DNA from 4 places in the Romboutsia lituseburensis genome. Region 1 is predicted to be linked to each of the others. Evidence: riboswitches for the same ligand, from Rfam matches in the RefSeq annotation. Region 1 holds a riboswitch; each other region holds the start of a gene.
What was found. Region 1 has a riboswitch for thiamine pyrophosphate ahead of thiM (hydroxyethylthiazole kinase). Riboswitches for the same ligand answer to the same signal wherever they lie in the genome.

Region 1 (4,463 bases):
TTTGTTTTTGTAAAAGATACTATTGCTTTTCCTATAGGGTGCTCTGAACGGGTTTCAGCTGAACCTACACTTTTTAATAACTCATTTTCTGAGATATTAATAGGGATAATATCTGAAACAACTAAATTTCCATGAGTTAATGTACCTGTTTTATCAAAAGCGACCACATTAATTTGTCCCATACTTTCAAGTGCTTCACCAGATTTTATTAAAACTCCAAATTTCGTTGCTTGACCAATTGCAGCTACAATAGATGTTGGTGTAGAAAGAGCTAAGGCACATGGACAAAATACTACAAGTACTGTAACTGCACGTGTAATATCTTTTGTTATAAAATATGTAATAATAGCAATAGCACAAGCTGTTGGTACAAACCAAGCCGACCATTTATCTACAACTCTTTGCATCGGTGCTTTATTATCCTCTGCTTGTTTTACTAGTGATATCATTTTTTGCAATGATGAATCAGAAAAAGACTTTGTAACCTTAATATCTATTGAACCGAAACAATTAATTGTTCCTGTATATACCTTGTCACCCTTAATTTTATCAACAGGCAATGATTCTCCAGTCATAACAGATTGATCGATAGATGTTTGACCAAATTCAATTATTCCATCGGCAGGGATATTCTCTCCTGGTAAAACTCTAAGAATATCATCAATTTGAATATTTTCTGGGTCTATAAATTCTTCTTTTAAAGTTCCATCTGAGTGGTAAATAATTTTTCTACCTTTAGCAGGAACCAGCTTTAAAAGTTGTGTAATTCCTTTTTTAGTACGGTCAACTGTTTTATCTTCAAGCCATCCACCTATAGCCATAATAAATGCAACTTCACCTGCTGCAAAGACCTCTCCTATAAAAATACATGCTATCATAGCAATAGTAATAAGTAGTGCAGAGCTAATATAAAAACTTTTAACAACTCTTTCAATCGCTATCCAAGCAAGTGGAAATCCAGATATTAATATAGATATCCATGCTGGATCAATTAAAAATTAAAATTCCCAAGTAATTCCATGTGTTCTAATAAACTAATTCCTAAAAATATTCCAGATACAATAATCATTGGAAAGGAATTAAGAAAATCATTGATTTTTTTCATATTTCACCTCATTTTAAATTATTAATAAAAAAAATATACATATACCCCTATAGGTATGTATTAGAAGTGAATTATCTTAAAGTCAATAAAAAAGTCGCTTGGCTCCTGTCGCTAACGACTTCGTCCTTTGCTCAAAATGTTTTTTATACTCAAAACCAATTTATTAATATAACTTACTTTCATGAATTATCCACAGAAAATGAAGTATCATAATATCCTTAGGCATAAAAAAAGTAGTTTATATAAACTACTTTTTTTATCCCATTCTTGAAAAATGTTCAATGGCTTTTGCAAAGTCTTTAATTGTTTTTTCAGTATCTCCATGTTCAATACCATCTTTTACACAATGGTTTATATGACCTTCTAATACTAACTGTCCAACTTTATGCACTGCTTTTTTTACTGCATTGATTTGAATTAAAACATCTTCACAAGGTATATCTTTATCAACCATTTTATCTATGGCATTTAATTGTCCCATTATCTTTTTTATCCTTTTATGTAAATTATCTGAATCCATACATTGACGCATAGTCTATCCTCCACCTTTAAATTCTATCTATTATGTAGAAGAATATCATTGGTATTTAGTAATGTCAATAAAATATATACAACAGTTAAATTTTTAGATATATTTCTTACAATAAGAATAAATAGCTATTGATTGTTTATTTTTTGCTGTAAATTGGAAAAATTAGTTGACACATAAAAATAAAGTACTATACTTAAAGTGTAAATAAAATTTAAAAATTGCTAGGGGAGCCATATGGCTGAGAGGATTACCGACCCTTATACCTGATCTGGATAATGCCAGCGTAGGGAAGCTTTATAAGACTTGACACAACAAATATTATTTTAGATAGTTATAAATCTAAACATTAATTTTGATATTTATTGTACATAAAGCTATACCTAATCAGGTATAGCTTTTTTTACGTTTAAGAAAATTAAATGCTAAAACTTAAATTAGGGGGGCTTTAAGATGTTTAATTTAATTGAAAAGGTGAAAGACGTAAATCCATTAGTTTTACATTATACAAATAATGTAACTATAAATGATTGTGCTAATATAACGTTAGCATTAGGGGCAAGCCCTTTGATGAGTTTTTCATATGAGGAAGTAGAAGATATAGTAAAAGCAGCAAATTCAGTAGTTATAAACATAGGAACTATGAATTCAGAGTTATTAAACTTATATCTAATAGCAGGTAAAGTTGCTAATAAATATAAAAAGCCTGTTATATTAGATCCAGTAGGTGTATTTGCAACTGAAGCTAGAACAAATCTTACAAATAAACTTTTAAATGAAGTTAAGTTTGACGTAGTAAAAGGAAATGTGGCAGAAATTAAATTTATAGGTGGATTTGATGTAAAGGGAAAAGGTGTGGATTCATTTGATGATGAAACAGATTGTACAGAGATTATAAAAAAAGTAGCTAAGAAGTTAGAATGTGTAGTAGCAGCAACAGGAAAGACAGATATTATAACAGATGGAGATAAAGTTTATAAAATAAATAATGGAACTGAAAAACTTAAAGGAATAACTGGAACTGGTTGTATGAGTGCAAGTTTAATTGCAAGTTTCTTAGGGTGTGATGAAGACACATTAGAATGTGCCACTATGGGAGTTTTAACAATGTCTTTATGTGGTGAATTAGCTGATAGTCAAAATCCAGCTATAGGAAGCTTTAAAGTGAATTTAATGGATGAAGTATATAAATTAAATGTTGATAAATTAAATACATATGCAAAGATAGAAGAATTAGCATTAGCTTAATAAAACAAAAAGAATGGAGAGATAGATATGTTATTTACTGAGCGTTTATTTGAAGGAAGTAAAGATATTTGGGAAAGTTATTTAGAGCATCCTTTTTTAAAAGAAATAGGAGAAGGAACTTTAGATAAAGAGAAATTTAGAAAATACCTTATACAAGATTATTTATATTTAAAAGAATATACAAAAGTGTATTGTATGGGAGTTGTGAAAAGCAACACTATAAGAGAAATGAATATGTTTTATGAAGGTGCTGATGGGATCTTAAATGATGAAACAGCAAATCATATTTCATACTTAAAAGGTTTTGGAGAAAATATGGATGAAATAGAAAAATATGAGTATCACAAAAACAATGAAAGTTATACAAGCTATATGAAAAATGTATCATTAGCAGGTGGGGCTAAGGAAATAATATCTGTAATACTTCCTTGCACATGGAGTTATAACTATATAGGACTTAAATTAAAAGAAAACTATAAAGATTGTATAGAAGATAGTTTTTATAAAAGTTGGATAGAAACTTATAGTAGTGAAGGATATACTAAGTTTACAAATGATTGGATAGATTTTACTAATGAAATATGTAAAGACCTAAGTGAGGAAGAAGAAAGAAATCTTATAAGTATATTTAGAAAAGCTAGTATATATGAAATGGACTTTTGGCATATGGCATATGAAGGGAGTGAGCTAGCTTATGTTTAATAGTATATTACTTGTAGTTTGTGTAGTTCCATTAGTTTTATATGTTTTAAAAATAAGAAAGTATAAATTTAAAACAAAAGAAATGGTTGTAATAGCAATGTTTAGTGCAATGAGTTATATATTATCATTAATTCCATTTGTAAGATATCCTCAAGGTGGAGGAATTAACATGTTCTCAATGTTACCATTGTTATTGGTATCAGTTTTATATTCAAGAGAGGCAGGACTTACAGCCGGTCTTATAACAGGAACTATAAGCTTATTAATAGGCGGATACATAATGCACCCTGCTCAAGTTATCTTAGATTATGCTATTCCTGATATGGCACTAGGTCTTAGTGATATGTTTGGAAAAGATGATAAGAAAAAAATTATATTTGGTAGTTTAGTTGCAATATTATTAAATACAACGTCACACTTCTTATCTGGAGTATTTTTCTTTGGTCAATTTGCACCAGAAGGAATGAACCCCGTACTTTATTCATTCTTATACAACTTCTCAGGTCATGGAGTAGAAGGAGTACTTTGCGTAGTTATAATGGCATTACTTCCATTAGCTAATTTAAGAAAAGTTGCAAGTTTACAATAAATACTTTCATGACATAAATTATCAAATTGTAAATAAATTGTAAGAATATTGTTATTTTATTGTAAATACTTATTATGCAAAATTTGGTATCATTAGTTTAAGCTAAACGAATTTTAAGCAACGGACGAAGTCGTTGGCGATATGAAGTGTAGCGCCCACGCGGTGGCTTAAAGCGAAGCGAATTTTAATAATAAGGAGAATAAACTGATGAAACTAAAAGTGAGTTTACTGGCATTAATGATGAGTTTAACTTTAGTAGGATGTGCAAATCAATCAACTACTACTGAAAC
Region 2 (4,463 bases), 2.2 Mb from region 1:
TGTTATGGGGAAAACTTCTTCTGGAAAAGGTCCTATTTATATCAAATTAAATACTATTCAGTATATTGATTTAGGTAAAGAAACTTATATAAATCCTTTATGCAATGTAGGAAATTGTAATACTGCTGGTATACCTGGTCCTGCCGGTCCTAAAGGAGATAAAGGAGATGTAGGTCCTACTGGCTCTAAAGGTGATAAGGGAGATATAGGCCCTATAGGTCCTCAAGGTCCTGCTGGCTCTAAAGGTGATAAGGGAGATATAGGCCCTATGGGTCCTCAAGGTCCTGCTGGAGCAGCAAGCTCTAAAGGTGAAAAAGGAGATAAAGGGGATGTAGGTCCTCAAGGCCCTGCTGGCCCTAAAGGTGATAAGGGCGATATGGGTCCTCAAGGTATTTGTGATTGTCCTATTATTCCTGAACCTAAGGCAAAAGAAAAATATATACCACCTAAAAAAGTTCCTTATAAAAAGTAAAATAAAAAGAGAGACTTTAAAAAGTCTCTCTTTTTATTTTACTGCTTCTACCCAATTTTTACTGGTAACATAAATGTCTCTTTCTTTAAGAATTGATGATACAACAGCATATCCATCACAATCAAGTTTTTTTAGATTTTCTAAATTATTTAGATTGATTCCACCTATTAAAACAATTGGTATATCTACTATTTTTTTTATTTCTCCTACAGTCTTATAAGAAACTGATTTTGCATCTAATTTAGTTGATGTAGAGTACATAGCTCCAACACCAATATAATCAGCTCCATCCTGTTTTGCTTTTTTTGCTTCATTTAAATTTCTAGCAGAAACACCTAATATTTTATTCTTCCCTATAATATTTCTTATAAATTTAGCATCTATATCACTTTGCCCAACATGCACACCATCAGCATCACAAATCATAGCAATATCAACTCTATCATTTATGATAAATGGAATATTATATTTTCGTGTTATTTCTCTAAGTTTAAATGCTTTTTCTAAAAATTCTTTACCTGATGTATCTTTTTCTCTTAGCTGAACCATAGTAACTCCGCCTCTTATTGCATCTTCTATGCATCTATAAAAGTCTCTATCCTCTAAAATATCATTATCTGTTACTAAATATAACTTTAATTTGTTTCTTATAGCATTTTTCATAATTATTTATTCAGCTAGTACTAACTGTTTTTCCTCCTTTTTGTCATTTTTTAGGTCTAATTTATAAAAATGATGTACTGGCCCAACGCCATGACCTATATCAAAGCTATTTTCAATAGCATTTGTTATATATTCTTTGCTTAACTTTACAGCCTCTTTAATATCATATCCTAACGCTAAGTGTGATGCTATAGCTGACGATATTGTACATCCAGTTCCATGAGTATTTTTTCTATTTAATCTTTTGCTTTTAAATATTTCAAATGTTTCTTTTCCAATTAGCAAGTCTATTGCATCTCCTTCTAAATGTCCGCCTTTCATCAATACATATTTAGGACCCATACTTAGTATTTCATTTCCTACTACCTTCATATCTTCTACTGTTTTTATTTTAATTCCTGTTATTTCTTCAGCTTCTGGAATATTCGGTGTTACTATATATGCCATTGGTATTAAATATTTTATTAAATTAGCCTTAGCTTCTGGTCTTAATAAACTATACCCACTCTTAGATATCATGACTGGATCTACTACTAAATTTTCTACATTATACTTTTTTAAAGTATTAGCTATCTCAAGTATGATTTCAGGACTGGATACCATCCCAATTTTTGTCGACTTAGGTTTTATATCTTCAAATACTACCTCTATTTGTTTTTTTATAATATTTTGGCTTAATTCTTCTACATCAAATACACCTTGTGTATTCTGTGCTGTTACAGCAGTTATCACACTCATTCCATATGTTCCTATTGCACTAAATGTTTTTAAATCAGCTTGAATACCTGCGCCCCCACTTGAATCGGAACCTGCTATTGTTAATGTAGGTATTTTATAATTTTTCATATTTATCCCCCTTATCTTTAGTAAAAATTTATAGTATTATTTTATAAAATAAAAAGCTATACCTAGATTAGGTATAGCTTTAATACACTTGTTTAAATATTGTAATATTTAGAGTTATGTACAAGCTTTCCTACGCTGGCATTACCCAGATCAGGTATAAGGGTCAGTTTATACTTCTCAGCCTAAAGGCTCCCCTAGCTATATTTATTATTTATTTACAATTTAATTATAGTATTTTTACTATAATTGTCAATTAATTATTATTTTTTAATTTTCTGTTTATTATTTTAATTCTTCGATTTTTCCTAGGCTATAATATAATTTATTTTCAAGTTCTTGTATAAATTCATTTCCATTTTCTATAATCCACAGCTTTTTAATTCGAGAGCATCTCTTTATATAACTTTCTAATTTCATAGCTTTACTTCTACTGTCACTTATAAAAAATATTTCTAAATTTCTATAGCCTCTAACCCTAGTATATTTTGAATTTATTCCTCTTTCATGTTCTTTCATCCTTCTTTTTATATCGGTTGTATATCCGGTATAAAGAGAATTATCCATACACCTAATTATATATGTAAAATGCATATTGTACCTCATTTATTTTTTTATAATAAAAAATGATACTATAATATGCACTTTTATTCAATGAATTTATTTAGTTTCTTTAATCAAATCTCTTTCGTTTTTTTGACCTCTCATTCTAACTATATTAGCAGCTACACCAACCACTGTTGCTCCGTCAGGCACATCTTTTAAAACCACTGCATTTGCTCCTATCTTAGAGTTAGAGCCTATATTTATAGGTCCTAATACTTTTGCACCTGCACCAATTATAACATCATCTCCAACCGTTGGGTGCCTTTTTCCTGTATCTTTACCTGTTCCACCTAATGTAGTTCCATGATATATAGTTACTCTATTTCCAACTTCTGCAGTTTCTCCTATTACAACTCCCATTCCATGATCAATTAAAATACTATCTCCTAATGTAGCTCCTGGGTGAATTTCTATCCCTGTTAAAAATCTAGCTATTTGAGATAATAATCTGGCTGCAAAAAATAATTTATGCTTATATAAAAAATGAGTAAATATATGAACTAACCTAGCATGTATAGATGGATAAAGTAAAAAAACCTCTATTTTACTTCTTGCTGCAGGGTCATTTTCCATAATATACTCTATGTCTTTATTTATTTTTTTTAACACTTGTATCACCTCTATTTAAATATTTCCATAGATATATATTTTTCAATTCCATCAGGAGCAATTGTAACTATTTTTTTATCAGAATATATTTTAGATACTTTCAAAGCACCTATAACATTTGCACCCGAAGATAATCCGACTAATATACCTTCTTTCTCAGAAAGCATTCTGACACCTTCAAATGCTTCATCATCTTTTATAGTTAAAACCATGTCAACTAGTGATTCATCGTAATTTTTAGGTATAAATCCAGCTCCAATACCCTGAATTTTATGAGATCCACTGATACCTTTTGATATAACTGGCGAATTTTCAGGTTCTATAGCTACTATAATTACATTTGGATTTTTTTCTTTTAAATATCTTGCAACTCCAGTTAATGTTCCTCCAGTACCAACACCACATACAAACACATCCAAGTCTTTTACTTGATTTAATATTTCAACTCCAGTCGTTTTATAATGACCATATGGGTTATCTTCATTTTCAAATTGATTTAAACTTTTATAATGTTTATTTTCATTTAAAAGTTCTTGTGCTTTTTTAATGGATCCGCTCATTCCACGTTTTCCTTCTGTAAGTACAAGTTTTGCCCCATAAGCTTTCATCAACTCTCTTCTTTCTATACTCATAGTCTCTGGCATAACTATTATCACTTCATAACCTTTTAACTTACCTATCATTGCTAGTGCTATCCCGGTATTGCCACTTGTTGCTTCAACTAGTACATCACCTTTTTTCAAAACCCCTCTTTTTTCCAATCCATCTATCATAAAATATACAGCTCTATCCTTTATACTACCTCCAGGATTATATTTTTCTAATTTTATATATATACTTGAACTTTCTAATTTATTTAATTTAAGCATAGGTGTATTACCTATCATTTCTAATATACTCTCATTCACCATATAACTACCTCCAAATTTTATTATCAAAATGATAATGATAAGTTTATTATATTATTATCATTTTGATAATGCAACTATATAATTTTATTTATATAATATTTTTTAATTTTTATATCCTATTTATAAGCTAAACATATTGAAAAAAGTACATTTTGTTAAATATATATTTTTTTCAAAAAGAAATGTTTTTATATATAATAAAAAATACCTGAAATATATTTCAGGTATTTTTATATTAATTAAATAATGTATCTCCCATGCTAGCAAACATTTGAAGCATCAAATATGATTTTATATCTATAATTTCATCACTTTTTAAAATTTCTTTTGCTTCTTCCTTAGAGATAAGCATTGATTCT
Region 3 (4,463 bases), 2.1 Mb from region 1:
ACTAAAATCGCTCCCAATCTTTAAATATATGCTGATAACCTATAGAATGTAACATATCTTTAACTTGTCCTACATTACTTTCATCGCTTATTTTAAACTGTGATGTATCTTTACTGCCTTGAGAATGACCACCTACATCCGTTGATACTCCAGCACTTAGCTTAGTTATTCCTAAAGGAATTAAGTTTTTTCTAAGATCTAAGGATTCTCTTGTTGATAAATTTATCCCCCCATGATTATCAAATAGTCTCATACATAAAATAGCTTGTACTAATTCTACATCATTTACATCTTTTATACCATCATAACATCCTTTAAATGGTCTAATTCTTGGTACTGAATATGATATTTCTATATGCGGATATTTATTTCTTAAGTATTTCCCATGCAATAAAGTAAAAAATGTTTCTTTTCTAAAATCATTAAGACCTAATAGCGCTCCAATAGATAAACTTCTCATACCTGCCTTTGCACCTCTCTCAGGAGCATCTAATCTATATTTATAATTTGATTTTGGACCTTTTATATGTACTTCTTTGTATATATCTTCATCATAAACTTCTTGATATACAGTTAGAGAATCAACACCTTTATATACAAGATATTCATATTCTTTTTCATCCATAGGATACACTTCTATACCTATAGATGAAAATTTAGATTTTAGTGTTTCCACTGCTTCTCCTATATATTTTACGTCTGAATGTATATTGCTTTCTCCTGTAAGTATTAATAGATGTTTAAAACCTTCCTTTGATATAAACGCACCCTCATTTTTTATTTCTTCTATTGTTAATTTCTTTCTTTTTATACCACTGTCTAAGTTGTATCCGCAATATACACATTTATTAATACAATAATTTGCTATATACATCGGCGTGTATAAACATATTGTTTTTCCAAAATATTGATTAGTTATTTTATTAGATTTTTGTGCCATTAATTCTAAATACTTTACTGCCTTTTTCGAAAGTAAATTAAGCAAATCATATTCATCTAAATAATCTTTTTGCAACGAATTCAATATATTTTCATCGGTTACATTATCCATATATCCATATATATCAAAATCTTTATACGAATTTAAAACATCATAAAAACTCATGATCCCCACTCCCCTAAAAGTTTATATTTACTTTACTGTGCTTAACTGTGATAAAAAACCAGTTAGAGGTGATGATGCATTTGCATAATCAGATACTATTCCACACTTAGCAAGATATGCTTCTCTTCCACCTTCTACTGCTAATCTAAATGCTTTTGCCATTTTTACTGGATCATTGCTTGATGCAATTGCGGTATTTACTAATACTGCTGCAGCTCCCAGCTCCATTGCTTCCATTGCTTGAGATGGCTTTCCAATACCTGCATCTACAATTATAGGTATATCTAATTCTTCAATCATAATCTTTATCATTTCTTTCATCCTAATCCCTCTATTTGATCCTATAGGAGATCCTAAAGGCATTACAGCTGCTGCTCCAGCATCTATAAGCCTTTTTCCAGCATAAAGATCTGGGCTCATATACGGAAGGACTACAAAACCTTCTTTAGCCAGAATTTCAGTTGCTTTGATTGTCTCATCATTATCTGGTAATAAATATTTTGTATCTGAAATAATTTCTATCTTTACAAAATTTCCACATCCCATTTTACGTGCAATTCTTGCAATCCTAACAGCTTCTTGATGATTTGTTGCTCCTGATGTATTCGGTAGTATTGTCATCTCTTTTGGTATATGTGTTAATATATTTTCTTCTTTATTATCTAGATCAACTCTTCTAAGAGCCATTGTTATTATTTCACTATTACTCTCATTTATTACCTTAGGTAATATTTCATTTGATCCATATTTTCCTGTTCCTATAAGAAGTCTACTATTAAATTTATGATCTCCTAAAACTAATCTATCCATATTATCCCCCTAAATTTGCTATAATTAATATTTATCAACTAATATTTTAATCACTAAGTTTGCCATATGATTTGCACATATAGCGACTCTAGGTGCCATTAGACCATCTCCAATTTTTGCTTCACTTACTAAGTCTCCACATATGTAAAAATTTTCTCTAAGTTTTTTTGTTTGTATCATATTTGAATCATAATATCCTGCCATTCCAGATGATGCAATTAAAAATTTTTCTTTCATATTTGTTAATATATAATTACTTATTTCAGCTTTTGATTTTGGATTATCAAAAGCTTCTACAATAATGTCTGCATCTTTAAATAAATTCATATTTTCTTTAGTAATTTTTTCATTAATTTTTTTTATATTTATAAAAGGATTTATATTATTTAAATTATTTTTAATGGCACTTGTTTTATAACTGCCTATATCATCTATAAAATACTGTTGCCTATTTAAATTAGATGGCTCAACAATATCATAATCGGCTATAATTAGCTCCCCTACTCCAATCCTCGCTAAAGAAATTGCTATGTTTGATCCTAATCCGCCTAATCCTAATATAGCAACACTTCCTTTTTTTAGCTTCTCATGTATATTGGGAGTATGCCTTGCAGCTAAAAGTTTTTCTATTTTATCTAAATTTAAATTTTCACCCCTTTTAATTAAACTAACTTTATCACTTTCTTGTAACTTATAATTTTTTTCAACAGGGTAGCCATTTAATATTACAATGTCGCTTTCTTTTTTGTACTTATCCCTAACTTCATATAAAGTTAATTTCTCATCTATTTCTGTATGAATTTCATTTAAAAAAATTTTAATTTTAACCCCCCCCTACAAAGCTTATTACTTCTATAATATCTTCCTCTGTTAAAATATAATTTTTATATTTCTCAGACTCTATTATTTCAAAATTCACCTCAACTACCACTTGTTCTTCATTTAAATTGAAATACTCTAAAAGACTTAAAATATTTTTATTATCTCCAAGTGATAGATTTTTCCCATTTACTTTCATATTACCCCCTTCTAAATAAAAATTGTATTATTGTTTCAATAAAAAAGTGCTTATCCTATTTCTAGGAAAGCACTTAATTTACATAATATAAAAAATGTATACTCAAAAATTTTAGTATACTTAAAAGCTTCCCTTCGCAAGCATTACCTTGATCAGGTTTAGTAGGGTATTAAGTTGAGGCTTTTCTCTCAGCTAGCCAATTCTAGCTCCCCTAGCTTATATTCTATTAACTTTTACACTTTGAGTATAGCATAGTGTTTTTACCATCTCAACAATGTAATATAATATTTTATCTTTTTTATCGTTAAATTTTTAATTATACAATTTGAGTTGACTTTATATCACTTAAATTATATAATTAAAAAGATTTTGTATAAAACCACTGCAAAATTACTACACAGTTTAAGTTTGAAATATATATTAAGAGCTTAATTTAAAAATTAAGCAAATCCCCATTATTTTTAATAATGGGGATTTTAAATTTACTCAAAACTTTCTTCTAACGTTTGTTTTGTGTTTTTTATCCTTTTTGGAGACTTTAACAAATTATCTAGTGTCTTGTGCAAATTAAAATTTCTAAATAAAGTAGATACAAAAATAACGCCTAGTGCTAAAGCACCCGCTAAGGATAATGTATTTATACCATAATCTATAGCTTTTATATAATCTCCTTTTATAAATTCATACATTGTATTATATACACCATAACCTGGAACTAAAGGTATTAAACAGCATACAGATAATGTTGTTGCTGGAGTTTTATACACTCTAGCACAAATTTCACAATATATACTAAAACATATTGCAGCTATAAAAAATGAAGATACCTGAGAAACTTCATTGGCTAAACAAAGTTTATAAGCAAACCAACTTAATCCTCCTCCAAATCCAGCTGCTAAAAGTCGTCTTCCTTTTATATTAAAAATAATACCAAAGCTTATTGCAGATAGTGCTGATGCTATTGCTTCTAGTATCATATTAAATCCCCCCCATTGTTAAATATAAATGTATTACTGCTCCTGTACCAACAGCAATAGATACTGCCACTAAAAATGCCTCTGCAGCTTTAGTAAGACCGGATATTAGTTGACCTTCTATTATATCTCTTATAGAATTAGTTAGTGCAAGTCCTGGTACCAACAACATTATACATCCAGCTATTAATTTATCAATCTCTCTGATTATCCCTATCTTTAAAAGTATTATAGAAAAAATAGCTATAATTGCACCACATATGCTATTTATAAAAAATTCATTTAGTGATGACTTGCTTAAACTCATAAAAATTAATTTGGTTATGATTCCCACTAAAAAAGAAACTATAATAGAATTGATTTCTCCACCAAATAACATTGTAAAAGCTGATGAAGCAATTCCTGATGCGACTAATATTTTTTCTGTATCGTAGCTATCATCAATACATATTATTTCTAATTCTCTCTCACATTCCTCAATGGATAATTTTTCCACACTAATCTTTCTAGATAAAGAATTTATATTGTGGACCCTATTTAAATTTATCCCTCTTGA
Region 4 (4,463 bases), 1.2 Mb from region 1:
TCTATGTAAGGTAAACTAATTAAAAAAGCTATCGATAATTAAATTTATCGATAGCTTTTTAATTAATTTAAATTATCTTATTCATGTTCTATTATCCCATATCCACCATTTCTACGTTTATATACTATAGATACTTCATCTGTATCTATATTTCTAAACATATAGAAATCATGCTCTATTAATTCCATCTGTAACACCGCTTCTTCGGCACTCATAGGTTTCATATCAAACTTTTTATGTCTTTCTATTACTATATCTAAATTATCTTCATCATCGTCTTCAAAGTCAATGTCCTCATTTAATTCTACACCTTGGAATCTTATACTCTCACTATCTTGATGTCTATCTTGCAATCTATTTTTATATCTTCTTAATTGCTTATTTAATTTATCATAAACTATGTCTATAGCTGCATATAAGTTTTCTTCTATATCTTCAGCTCTAACTATTGGTCCACTTATAGGGATTATTGTTACTTCTACTTTTTGTCTTGATTTTTTAGCACTAACTGTCACTTTCACTTCTGTTTCTGGATGAAGGTAGTAGTCTAATCTTCCGATTTTCTCTTCTATCGCACCTTTAATTCCATCTGTTAGTTCCATTTGTTTTCCAGATATTATTATATTCATAAGAACATCTCCCTTCAGTTATAGCAGTATAATTAGTTATACTTTAATAAAGTATTCTACTCTGACTTATATAATCCTTTATTTTTATTGTTAACTTTTCTAAATTAATATATTCAAATAAAATAAGATTAATTTTGGGATAATCTACAAATTATATATGTGGATTAATATTAACACTATAACTGTGGATAATGTGGATAATTTTGTTAATAACTCTACTTATTGTGCATTTCAAGCTATTTTTATAATATCGACTATCCACAAATGTCTACAATAGTTGTTATTTATTTGTGAATTAGTGTCGTTTTTTAATGATTTATACAATTTTAAACATAAAATTTTTTTTTTATAAATTTATACATTTTTTTAAAAAATTCTATATTATAATTGAGGATTTTCTCCATTCATTATTTTTTTCATAGTTCTCATTGAGCACATCTTTCCACACATAGTACAGCTTTCTTTTTCAGTTGGAACAGAACTTTCTCTATATAATTTTGGTTTTTCTGGTTCTAATGATAAATTTATCATGTCTTCAAAATTTATATCTGCTCTAGCTTTGCTCATCTTGTAATCCCATTCTCTAGCTTTTGATATTCCTTTAGCTATATCAGCTGCATGCGCTGCTATTTTGGCTGCAACTATTCCTTCTTTCATATCATCTAAATCAGGTAATCTCAAGTGCTCTGCTGGAGTTACATAACATAAAAAATCTGCTCCATGCGATGCTGCTATTGCACCCCCTATAGCTGATGTTATATGGTCATATCCTGGAGCTACATCTGTTACTATTGGACCTAATACATAAAATGGAGCTTGATGACAAAGTTTCTTTTGAAGTACAATATTAGATTCAATTTCATTTATTGCCATATGTCCTGGCCCTTCTATTATAACTTGCACGTTTCTATCCCATGCTCTTTTCGTAAGCTCTCCTAAGGTTATAAGTTCTTTTATTTGACTTGCATCTGTAGAATCATTTATAGATCCCGGTCTTAAAGCATCTCCTAAAGATATAGTTATATCATATTTTTCACATATATCTAAAAGTCTATCATAATATTCATAGAAAGGATTTTCAGCATTATTAAACTCCATCCAAGCATATAAAAGTGATCCACCTCTTGAAACAATATGAGTTAATCTATTATTTCTTTTTAAGGTTTCTATCGCCTCTTTATTAAGGCCTGCATGAACAGTTATAAAATCTACGCCATCTTCTCCATGTTTTTCAACTACTTTAAAGAATTCATCAACTGTTATATCTTTTAGTTCTTTATCATAAAATCCTATAGCATCATACATTGGTACTGTTCCTATCATTGCTGTTGACATATTAATTATATTTTTTCTTAAACCTTCTGTTTTTCCATAGTTAGATAAGTCCATTATTGATTCAGCTTTCATATCTATAGCAACCCTAACTTTTTCTAATTCTTTTTCGCAACTATAACAATCCTTAGATATGCCTAAATTTACATTTATTTTAGTTTTAAGACCCTGTCCTACACCTTCTGCACTCAATGTTTTATGATTTTTATTAGCCGGAATTACTACTTTTCCACTTTTAACTAGATCAATTAATTCTTCAATTGATTTATTCTCCTTCTTAGCTACAACTATCATTTCATTAGTTACTATTCCTTTTTTAGCAGCATCCATTTGTGTTGTATAATTCATCTTTAATCCCCCTAATTCTTTAGCTATACCCTTGATTAAAGGCTTTCATATACTAAAAAAGCTATATCCCCAAATAGGAACATAGCTTAGTTTTTCTTATAAAAAATAAACAGTATATAAACAGGCTTTCCTACGCTGGTATTATCCAGATCAGGTACAAGGGTTGACTTTCATCTCTCAGCCTTTTGGCACCCCTAGCTAATATTTTATTTTACAATTACATTCTATACTTGTTTGCTCTATATCGCAATAAAATAATATTTTAAACATAAAAAAAAGCACCTATAAAGGTACTTTAGGATATTTAGCTGACCTGGTTTTTGACCCCACACTCGCCTACTGGAGGGTTCGCTTGGGTTCGCCGCACTACTAACTCTCTCGATTTTATACCGGTAGGTCTTACTTCTAAGCCGCACCATGATCATTAACCCAATTTTTAGTGTTAACTTACGTGGATCCCTTTGCCTGCGACTGGCTTGGACTTGCAACCACAGACCTAAATATCACTTTTTCTATTTTAATATTTTATGAGATATATGTCAATAGGAATTTATTCCTAACAACTAAACGTGTTAACTCCTGTTAAAAAAGTTGATACTGTTATTAAATTTACACCTTCTAATTTTAGTATCCTTGAGATCTCATTTACAGTTGCACCTGTTGTAAATATATCATCTACAAGTATTATATTTTGTTCTTCTAGATAAATCTTGTTCTTCTTTAATATAAATGCATCTCTTAACTCATCTTTTCTTTCTTTTTTTCTTAATTTATAAAGTCTTTTAGTGTTCCCTTTCCTTACTATACAATCAAGTACTGGTATATTAAATTCTTTACTTAAATACTTGGCTATCTTATACGCTTGATTAAATCCCCTTTTTTTCAATCTTGATTTATGTAAAGGCACAAATAGTATATAGTCAAAGTTTATTTCCTCTAATATTATTTTTTCCTTCATTATTGATGCTATGTATCTACTCATATAGGTTTTATTGCTATATTTAAATCCAAAAATCATTTTTTTGCTAAAATCATTATATTCTATACATGATATAGCTTTATCAAAATGAAATTCTTTACCACTACAGTAGCTACATTCATCTATATCATGTTCTTCTAAAGAGCAATTAATTATTGGCTTTCCACACTTAATACATCCATCTAGTATAAAATGAAGTTCATCAAAGCAATCCTTACACATGGAGTATGTGTTATTCTTATTTATTGGTTTGTTGCAAATTATGCAACTTATATTATTTGGGTATATAAGGTCGAGAAATATATCAGTCATACATTCATTTATGTCATTTAATTTTTTCAAATGACTATTCATTCTTACTTAACTAACACCCCTTCTTCTTTAAATTTATTGAGTTTATATGATAAATTCGAATATCTATCATTAGTTCTATTGTTTTTTATCATATACTCCAAGTATTTAACATCTCCCACTATTACTACAAGTTTTTTTGCTCTTGTAACAGCAGTATATAATAAATTTCTACTTAATAGCATAGGAGGAGCCCATGTCATAGGTATTACTACTACTGGAAATTCACTACCTTGACTTTTATGAATTGTTGTACAGAAGCTATGATCCAGTTCATCTAGTTCATCATATTTGTACTCTACTATTTTTACTTGATCAAATATTACATATACAATTCTTTTTTCTTTATCTATATGGTACACATATCCAATATCTCCATTATATATACCTTCCCCAGTTTCACTTCTATCTTCATTTTCCCATTTTTTAGTGTAGTTATTTTTAATTTGCATTACTTTATCCCCTACCCTAAAAAGTCTTTTCTGGAAATTCTCTTCAACCTTATATTTTTCAGGTTTATTAAGGTGTTTTTGAAGTTCTATATTAAGGTTAGTAACACCTAAATCCCCTTTCCTCATCGATGCTAATACTTGTATATCCTTTAACTTATCTAATTTATAAAAGTTAGGTAGCCTTTCACTAACTACACTTATAATTTCTTTTAAAATTTCTTCATTTGTATTTCTTTTTATGAAGAAAAAATCTTTATCTTTTGCGTTTAAAGATAATGGCTCTCCATTATTTATTTTATGCGCATTCACTACTATCATACTTTCTTGAGCTTGTCTAAATATTTCATTTAATCTAACAACATTTATTACGCA

Region 2: another riboswitch for thiamine pyrophosphate. It lies ahead of thiD (bifunctional hydroxymethylpyrimidine kinase/phosphomethylpyrimidine kinase); the one in region 1 lies ahead of thiM (hydroxyethylthiazole kinase).
Region 3: another riboswitch for thiamine pyrophosphate. It lies ahead of thiS (sulfur carrier protein ThiS); the one in region 1 lies ahead of thiM (hydroxyethylthiazole kinase).
Region 4: another riboswitch for thiamine pyrophosphate. It lies ahead of thiC (phosphomethylpyrimidine synthase ThiC); the one in region 1 lies ahead of thiM (hydroxyethylthiazole kinase).

Annotation. Positions count from the first base shown of each region.
Region 1 covers NZ_JANQBQ010000001.1:3,425,828-3,430,290, forward strand. The annotation lists gene NWE74_RS16490 (cation-translocating P-type ATPase) at 1-992, opposite strand, end outside; gene NWE74_RS16495 (metal-sensing transcriptional repressor) at 1,362-1,637, opposite strand; TPP riboswitch at 1,851-1,944, shown strand; gene thiM (hydroxyethylthiazole kinase) at 2,088-2,882, shown strand; gene tenA (thiaminase II) at 2,910-3,584, shown strand; gene thiT (energy-coupled thiamine transporter ThiT) at 3,577-4,173, shown strand; gene NWE74_RS16515 (hypothetical protein) at 4,381-4,463, shown strand, end outside.
Region 2 covers NZ_JANQBQ010000001.1:1,247,595-1,252,057, forward strand. The annotation lists gene NWE74_RS06075 (collagen-like protein) at 1-472, shown strand, start outside; gene thiE (thiamine phosphate synthase) at 506-1,135, opposite strand; gene thiD (bifunctional hydroxymethylpyrimidine kinase/phosphomethylpyrimidine kinase) at 1,142-1,981, opposite strand; TPP riboswitch at 2,092-2,187, opposite strand; gene NWE74_RS06090 (GIY-YIG nuclease family protein) at 2,264-2,572, opposite strand; gene epsC (serine O-acetyltransferase EpsC) at 2,639-3,193, opposite strand; gene cysK (cysteine synthase A) at 3,205-4,104, opposite strand; gene NWE74_RS06105 (NUDIX hydrolase) at 4,340-4,463, opposite strand, start outside.
Region 3 covers NZ_JANQBQ010000001.1:1,314,593-1,319,055, forward strand. The annotation lists gene NWE74_RS06420 (thiamine phosphate synthase) at 1-2, opposite strand, end outside; gene thiH (2-iminoacetate synthase ThiH) at 2-1,105, opposite strand; gene NWE74_RS06430 (thiazole synthase) at 1,133-1,915, opposite strand; gene thiF (sulfur carrier protein ThiS adenylyltransferase ThiF) at 1,940-2,737, opposite strand; gene thiS (sulfur carrier protein ThiS) at 2,739-2,933, opposite strand; TPP riboswitch at 3,046-3,156, opposite strand; gene NWE74_RS06445 (threonine/serine exporter family protein) at 3,416-3,910, opposite strand; gene NWE74_RS06450 (threonine/serine ThrE exporter family protein) at 3,912-4,463, opposite strand, start outside.
Region 4 covers NZ_JANQBQ010000001.1:2,249,002-2,253,464, forward strand. The annotation lists gene hpf (ribosome hibernation-promoting factor, HPF/YfiA family) at 78-629, opposite strand; gene thiC (phosphomethylpyrimidine synthase ThiC) at 1,011-2,309, opposite strand; TPP riboswitch at 2,420-2,515, opposite strand; gene NWE74_RS10765 (ComF family protein) at 2,866-3,642, opposite strand; gene NWE74_RS10770 (ATP-dependent RecD-like DNA helicase) at 3,645-4,463, opposite strand, start outside.